2 linked regions of the Sinorhizobium fredii NGR234 genome follow. Each later gene encodes a partner of the first gene's protein in a complex. Links are inferred from orthologs where the notes say so. Each region holds a gene or a part of one and is shown on either strand. Other genes may lie near its edges.

Region 1 (3,528 bases):
GGTCGCGGTCTCGCAGTTGCGCCAGACGATCGAAAAGGTCGCCCCGACCAACAGCCGCATCATGATCCAGGGACCCTCCGGCTCCGGCAAGGAACTGGTGGCGCGCATGATCCATCGCAAATCGACGCGCGCGACCGGCCCCTTCGTGGCCTTGAATGCGGCCGCCATCACGCCGGACCGCATGGAAATTGCGCTCTTCGGCACCGAGGGCACGTCCGGTCAGCCGCGGCGCACCGGTGCGCTGGAAGAAGCCCATGGCGGCATACTCTATCTCGACGAGGTCGGCGAAATGCCGCGCGAGACGCAGAACAAGATCCTGCGCGTGCTCGTCGATCAGCAGTTCGAGCGTGTCGGTGGTTCGAAGCGCGTCAAGGTGGATGTCCGCATCATTTCCTCGACCGCCTACAACCTCGAAAGCATGATCGCGGATGGCCTCTTCCGGGAGGATCTGTACCACCGGCTGGCCGTCATCCCGGTGCGCGTTCCGGCGCTGGCGGAGCGACGGGAAGATATCCCCTTCCTGGTCGACATGTTCATGCGCCAGGTGAGCGAACACGCCGGCATCCGTCCACGCAAGATCGGCGAAGATGCACTCGCGGTGCTCCAGGCACATGACTGGCCCGGCAATATCCGGCAGTTGCGCAACAACATCGAACGCCTGATGATCCTTGCCCGCAGCGACGGGCCGGATACGCCGATCAGCGCCGACATGCTGCCGAGTGAGGTGGGCGACACGCTGCCGAAGATTTCCGCCAAGGGCGACCAGCACATCATGACGCTGCCGCTGCGCGAGGCTCGCGAAATGTTCGAGCGGGACTATCTGATTGCCCAGATCAATCGCTTCGGCGGAAACATTTCACGCACGGCGGAATTCGTCGGCATGGAGCGCTCGGCCCTGCACCGCAAGCTGAAATCGCTGGGCGTCTAGGAATCTCCATGCCGAGAACCGCCTATGTGAACGGCGCCTATGTGCCGCACTCCGAAGCTGCAATCCATGTAGAAGATCGCGGCTTCCAGTTTGCCGATGGCGTCTACGAGGTCTGCGAAGTGCGTCACGGCGTTATCGTCGATCTCAGCCGCCACCTCGACCGCCTCGACCGGTCGCTCAGCGAACTCAGGATAAGCTGGCCGATGAGCCGGGCGGCGCTCATCCACATCATCCGCGAAGTGCTGCGCCGCAACCGGGTCAGCAATGGGCTCTTCTATCTTCAGGTGACGCGCGGGGTCGCCCGGCGCGATCACGTCTTTCCGGCGAAGGGCACGCCGCCATCGATCGTCGTCACGGCCAAGCGGACGGATGCCGCCGCGATCGCTCGGAAAAATGCCGTAGGCATCGCCGCGATAACCGTACCGGAGAACCGCTGGGACCGGGTCGATATCAAAACGGTGGGGCTTCTCCCGAATGTTCTCGCCCGCCAGAGGGCGAAGGAACTCGGCGCGCAGGAGGCGATCTTCGTCGATGCGGACGGCATGGTCAAAGAAGGGGCGGCGACCAATGTGTGGATCGTCGACGGTGAGGGAATGCTGCGCACCCGCCCGGCCGAACATGGCATCCTGCGCGGCATCACGCGCACGACGCTGATGGACGTGGCGAAGCCGCTCGGCTTGACGATCGAGGAGAGAGCCTTTTCCGTCGAGGAGATGCTCGGCGCCCGGGAGGTGTTCGTCACGGCCGCGACGAGCATCTGCTTTCCGGTCGTTTCGATCGATGGAAAGACGATCGGCAACGGCCATCCGGGAAGCATAGCACAGAATATTCGTGAAGCCTTTTTCGACGTTGCGGAAAAGACGGCGATTTGATACCAAACTTCAAGAGGTGTCGGGGGAAGGCTTCTGTGACACTTCGGATCGCAAATTTGACAAAATGCACCGGCGCCAAAGCCGGCAAATAAGAAAGAAGCGGCGCGATGGCGGAACGTTCTCAAAACTTGCAGGATCTTTTTCTTAATACGGTTCGCAAGCAAAAGATTTCATTGACCATTTTCCTTATCAATGGCGTGAAGCTGACGGGTGTTGTGACATCTTTTGACAATTTCTGTGTCCTGTTGCGCCGTGACGGCCATTCTCAGCTCGTCTACAAGCACGCCATCTCGACCATCATGCCGGGCCAGCCCCTGCAAATGTTCGAGAATGAGGAAGCGGCATCCTGACGGGACCTGAGGATCATTACCAAACGCAATTCGAAATCGCCGTCGTCGATCATTCCGGAGCTTGAGAAGCGCCGCGACGACATGCGCGCGGTCGTTGTCGTGCCGGTCCTGAAGAGGACGGGCAAGCCGGCTGCTGAGTTGACTGCCGCGAGCGGGCGCTCCGACGAAAGCCGGCTGGAAGAGGCGACCGGCCTTGCGCTCGCCATCGATCTCGACGTCGTGCACGGCACGGTCGTTCCCGTCGCGCAGCCGAAACCCGGCACGTTGCTCGGCAGCGGCAAGATCGAGGAGATCGGCCACATCCTGAACGAGAAGGATGCGGGCCTCGTCATCGTCGACCACCCGCTGACGCCGGTGCAGCAGCGCAATCTCGAGAAAGAGTGGAACGCCAAGGTCATCGACCGCACCGGCCTCATTCTGGAGATTTTCGGCCGGCGGGCCTCCACCAAGGAAGGCACGCTTCAGGTCGATCTCGCGCACCTCAACTATCAGAAGGGCCGGCTGGTTCGAAGCTGGACCCACCTCGAGCGCCAGCGCGGCGGTGCGGGCTTCATGGGCGGCCCGGGCGAAACCCAGATCGAGGCCGACCGCCGTCTTCTGCAGGAGAGGATCGTGCGGCTGGAGCGCGAACTGGAACAGGTGCGGCGGACGCGCCAGCTGCATCGTTCGAAGCGCAAGAAGGTGCCGCACCCGATCGTCGCGCTGGTCGGCTACACCAACGCCGGCAAATCGACGCTCTTCAACCGCATGACCGGTGCCGGCGTGCTGGCCGAGGACATGCTCTTTGCGACGCTCGATCCGACGCTCCGGCGGCTGAAGCTGCCGCATGGCCGGATGGTCATTCTGTCCGATACGGTCGGCTTCATCTCCGACCTGCCGACCCACCTCGTCGCGGCCTTCCGCGCGACGCTAGAGGAGGTGCTCGAAGCCGACTTGATTCTCCACGTGCGAGATCTCTCCGACCCGGACAATCAGGCGCAGGCGAGCGACGTGCTGCGCATCCTTGCCGATCTCGGCATCGACGAGAAGGAAGGTTCCGAGCGCATCGTCGAGGTCTGGAACAAGATCGACAGGCTTGCGCCTGAAGTGCGCGAGGCGCTCGTGAAGAAAGCGGCGAGCGCCGACAACACCGTCGCCGTATCGGCGATTACCGGCGAAGGCGTTGACGATCTGCTCGGCGAGATCGGCGGACGGCTGTCCGGTGTCATGACCGAGTGCACTGTCGCGCTGGGATTGGACCAGCTGCAGCTCCTGCCCTGGATCTATGAGCACGCGATCGTCGATGGCCGCGACGATCTCGAAGACGGAAGGATCAGCCTCGACCTGCGCTTGACCGAGGCCGAGGCCGCCGAGCTCGAAAGGCGGCTGGGCAACGGCC
Region 2 (4,226 bases), on another replicon or contig:
ATGCCATGCGATTTCAATGCCTTGGGAAGCGAGCCCGCAACATCGGCTAGCCCGCCGGTCTTCACCAAGGGGAAAATCTCAGCCGTAACGGAGAGAACGTTCATCGATTGTTTTCCGGAAATTTTATGTTGGCCGCTGCCAGCCAATCGCCGCCCCACTTTGCACTCCTTCAACACAAACCGCGTGCGCAAAGTTCCGTCCCGGAAGCGAAATTTTTATGACGGCCGCCGCGGGAAGATTTTTCACCGGCCCAATGTCGCCAACGACCTCAACACCGGTCCGCTTTGAGAGTACAATCCAAGCCGGTCGCGCGCTCGTTCCATGTGCCAACATGAAGGAGACAGGTGATGACTTTCAGCCTGATGAGCCCAGCCTTCGCCGAAGGCCAGCCGATCCCCAAGAAATATACGCGCTTCGGCGAGAACATTTTCCCGCCGCTGAAATGGACGGGTACACCCGACGGAACGCAGAGCTTCGCATTGATCGTCGAAGATCCGGACGCCGTACGGGGCGTGTTTCGGCACTGTGCGATCGTCAACATTCCCGGCAGCTGGACGGAGCTTGCTGAAGCCGTCGATACCGGGCCGGAACATGCCATCAAGTTCATCAGGAATGACTTCGGCAACGCCCGCTATGACGGGCCGCAACCGCCGGCGGGAACGGGCGTTCATCATTATCACTTCAAGCTCGCCGCGCTGAACATCCGCAACATCTCGCTGCCTGACGATATCGGCGCAGTGCATGCCTTTGCCGAGGCCGGCAAGCACCGGATCGCAGAAGCCACGCTCATCGGTACCTATCGCGGTTGACGCGTCGCAACGCCGTCGGACCATCCAAGCTTCGAAAATTCGGCGTCGGGGGGAACCAACTTCGGCGGCCAAGGTTTCGTGCCCGTTCCTTCCTCGCTCAAGGAGTGCTGCAATGGCCAAGAAACCCTCTGCGCCGAACACTGCGAAGCCAGCCACCATTCATGACCAGAAAGCGACCCGCGGAAACGGCGGGGAACTTCACCAGACTGCCGAAGGGGATACTCCGGTCTTGACGACGGCCCAGGGCGGACCGGTGGCCGACGACCAGAACAGCCTGCGGGCCGGCGAGCGCGGCCCGACATTGATCGAGGACTTCCACTTTCGCGAAAAGATCTTTCATTTCGACCACGAGCGCATTCCGGAGCGCGTGGTACATGCACGCGGCTACGGCGCCCATGGTTTTTTCGAGACCTACGAGTCGCTCGCCGCCTATACGCGGGCGGACCTGTTCCAGCGGGCAGGCGAACAGACGCCGGCTTTCGTGCGCTTCTCGACGGTGGCCGGCAGCAAGGGGTCCTTCGACCTTGCGCGCGACGTGCGCGGTTTCGCGGTCAAGATATACACCAAGGAGGGCAATTGGGACCTCGTCGGCAACAACATCCCGGTTTTCTTCATTCAGGACGCCATCAAGTTTCCGGACGTCATTCATTCGGTGAAACCTGAGCCCGATCGGGAGTTTCCCCAAGCCCAATCGGCGCACGACAATTTCTGGGATTTCATCAGCCTGACGCCTGAGAGCATGCACATGGTGATGTGGGTCATGTCCGACCGGGCGATCCCCCGTTCGTTCCGCTTCATGGAGGGCTTCGGCGTTCACACCTTCCGCTTCGTCAATGCCAAGGATGAGTCCACTTTCGTCAAGTTCCACTGGAAGCCGAAGCTCGGGCTCCAGTCCGTCGCCTGGAACGAGGCCGTGAAGATCAACGGTGCGGATCCCGACTTCCACCGCCGCGATCTCTGGCAGGCCATCCAGTCCGGCAATTTCCCGGAGTGGGAGCTGCATGTCCAGCTCTTCGACCAGGACTTCGCCGACAGCTTCGACTTCGATATTCTCGATCCGACCAAGATCATTCCGGAGGAGATCCTGCCGACGAAAGCGGTGGGGCGGCTGGTACTCGATCGCATGCCGGACAATTTCTTCGCCGAGACCGAACAGGTCGCGTTCATGACGCAGAACGTGCCGCCGGGTATCGATTTCAGCGACGATCCTCTGCTGCAGGGACGCAACTTCTCCTATCTGGACACGCAGCTGAAGCGGCTCGGTAGCCCGAATTTCACGCATCTGCCGATCAACGCGCCCAAATGCCCCTTCCAGCACTTCCAGCAGGATGGCCATATGGCGATGCGCAATCCGGTCGGGCGGGTAAACTACCAGCCGAATTCCTGGGGCGAGGGGCCGCGCGAGTCGCCTATGAAAGGCTTTCGCCATTTCGCGTCGCAAGAGCAGGGGCCGAAGCTGCGCATTCGAGCGGAGAGCTTCGCGGATCATTACAGTCAAGCCCGCCAGTTCTTCATCAGCCAGACTCCGCCAGAGCAGCGCCATATCGCCGATGCCCTGACCTTCGAATTGAGCAAGGTTGAGATGCCGGTGATCCGCGAACGCATGGTCGCCCATCTGCTGAATATAGACGAGACACTTGGCAAGAAGGTTGGTCATGCCCTCGGCTTGCAGACGATGCCAAAGCCTGCCGAGGCCGCCGTCGCGACCCGACAAGACCTCGACCCGTCGCCGGCGCTGAGCATCATTCAGCGGGGCCCGAAGCGCTTCGAAGGTCGCAAGCTCGGAATTCTGGCGACGGACGGTGCCGATGCCGCGCTGCTCGATGCCTTGACTGCTGCAGTGACGGAGCAAAAGGCAGCCTTCGAGCTGATCGCCCCGAAAGTCGGCGGCTTCACCGCTTCGGACGGCAGGTGGGTTGCAGCCCACCAGATGCTCGACGGCGGGCCCTCCGTACTCTACGACGCGGTGGTGCTTCTGCCTTCAGCAGACGGCGTCAACGATCTGATCGACGTCGCGACCGCCCGTGACTTCGTGGCCGACGCCTTCGCCCACTGCAAATTCATCGGCTACTGCGCAGCCGCGCTGCCTCTCATGCAGAGAGCGGGCATTGCCGAGTCTCTCGACGAGGGAACGATCGAACTCACAGAGGCCGCGAGTATCGCCTCCTTCGTCAAGGAACTGGGCAAGTTGCGTGTCTGGGCCAGAGAGCCGGCGGTGAAGCTGAAATAGTCCGGGCCGCCAAGGGAGTGGAGGATGCCGTCACCCGCGCATCGAAAGCCGATCAAGGACGCTGGATCGTCTCGCCTGACCGGAAAGCCGAAGGTGGCGAACGATGCGGAATCTGGCGGCGGCTTCGCGCTGCCCGTCAGCACGGCGCCGATGGAAGCACGCTCCGCCGCGGAGCTTCCAAGCGACGGGGCATGGCAGTATGAGCCGAAATGGGACGGCTTCCGCTGCCTTGCCTTCAAATCCGGCGAGGAGGTCGATCTCCGGGCCAAATCCGGCAAGCCTCTCGGTCGGTTCTTCCCGGAGGTTCTCTCGCTGCTGCGCAACCTGGACGCCGTCCAGTTCGTCGTCGACGGCGAACTGGTGATCGAAGTCGAAGGGCGACTTTCCTTCGACGCCCTGCAGATGCGCCTGCATCCGGCGGCAAGCCGCGTTCAGAAACTCTCGCAGCAAACGCCTGCACGCCTCGTCCTGTTCGACATATTGGTCGACGCGAAGGGTGCCGTCCTGACCGACAAGCCTCTTGCCGTCCGGAGAGCGGCACTCGAAGCCTTTGCCTCCGAGAACGCCATCCAGGATAAACTCGAGCTTTCGCCTTTCACGCTCGATCGCAAGGAGGCGGAGCAATGGCTCGCCTCGTGGGAAGCAGGCGCCACCGATGGGGTCGTCGCCAAGCGGCGCGACGGCCGCTACGAGTGCGGTGAGCGGGCGATGGTGAAGGTCAAACGCCTGAAGACGGCCGATTGTGTTGTCGGCGGCTTCCGTTACGAGAGCGACAGCGACAAGGTCGGTTCCCTCCTGCTCGGCCTCTACGACATGGACGGCACTCTCGACCACGTCGGTTTTACTGCGACGATTTCCGACAAGGAACGTCCCGCATTGACGCGTCGGCTCGAGGCTTTGCGGGAGCCGCCCGGCTTCACCGGTAAGGCGCCTGGCGGCCCGAGCCGCTGGAGCACGGAGCGCAGCGGCGAATGGCAACCGGTCCGTCCTGAGTTGGTCGTCGAGGTGAGATTCGACCACGTCAGCAGCCGTCGCTTTCGCCATGGCACGAAACTGATGCGCTGGCGTCCCGACAAGGATCCGCGCCAATGCACCTATGAGCAGATCGAGCCGCGGTGAAGGCTAAAACTTGCGGCTGACGAACGGCGAGTCTTTCAGCCCGAACCGCCAGGGCTGTTCGACGGCCT

Evidence for each region. Proteins that work in one complex are often made in the same cells at the same time.
Region 2: the proteins of hfq (region 1) and NGR_RS05235 are in contact, whole or in part, in a crystal structure (PDB 3VU3), measured with the Escherichia coli proteins. The link is inferred for Sinorhizobium fredii NGR234 from one-to-one orthologs.

The regions. Positions count from the first base shown.
Region 1 is NC_012587.1:1,340,737-1,344,264, forward strand. Bases 693-3,528 are described here. They hold hfq (RNA chaperone Hfq), read left to right. Parts: upstream 693-1,907; coding sequence 1,908-2,150; downstream 2,151-3,528. Other genes in these bases: ntrX (two-component system response regulator NtrX), read left to right, coding at 693-928; NGR_RS17775 (D-amino-acid transaminase), read left to right, coding at 937-1,800; hflX (GTPase HflX), read left to right, coding at 2,232-3,528. In the rest of the region: more of ntrX, read left to right, coding at 1-692. UniProt on the Escherichia coli protein: RNA chaperone that binds small regulatory RNA (sRNAs) and mRNAs to facilitate mRNA translational regulation in response to envelope stress, environmental stress and changes in metabolite concentrations.
Region 2 is NC_012586.1:1,061,777-1,066,002, forward strand. The notes cover bases 548-3,480. They hold NGR_RS05235 (catalase), read left to right. Parts: upstream 548-921; coding sequence 922-3,039; downstream 3,040-3,480. Other genes in these bases: NGR_RS05230 (YbhB/YbcL family Raf kinase inhibitor-like protein), read left to right, coding at 548-809; NGR_RS05240 (ATP-dependent DNA ligase), read left to right, coding at 3,064-3,480. Also shown: glycogen synthase GlgA, read right to left, coding at 1-104; more of NGR_RS05230, read left to right, coding at 348-547; more of NGR_RS05240, read left to right, coding at 3,481-4,158.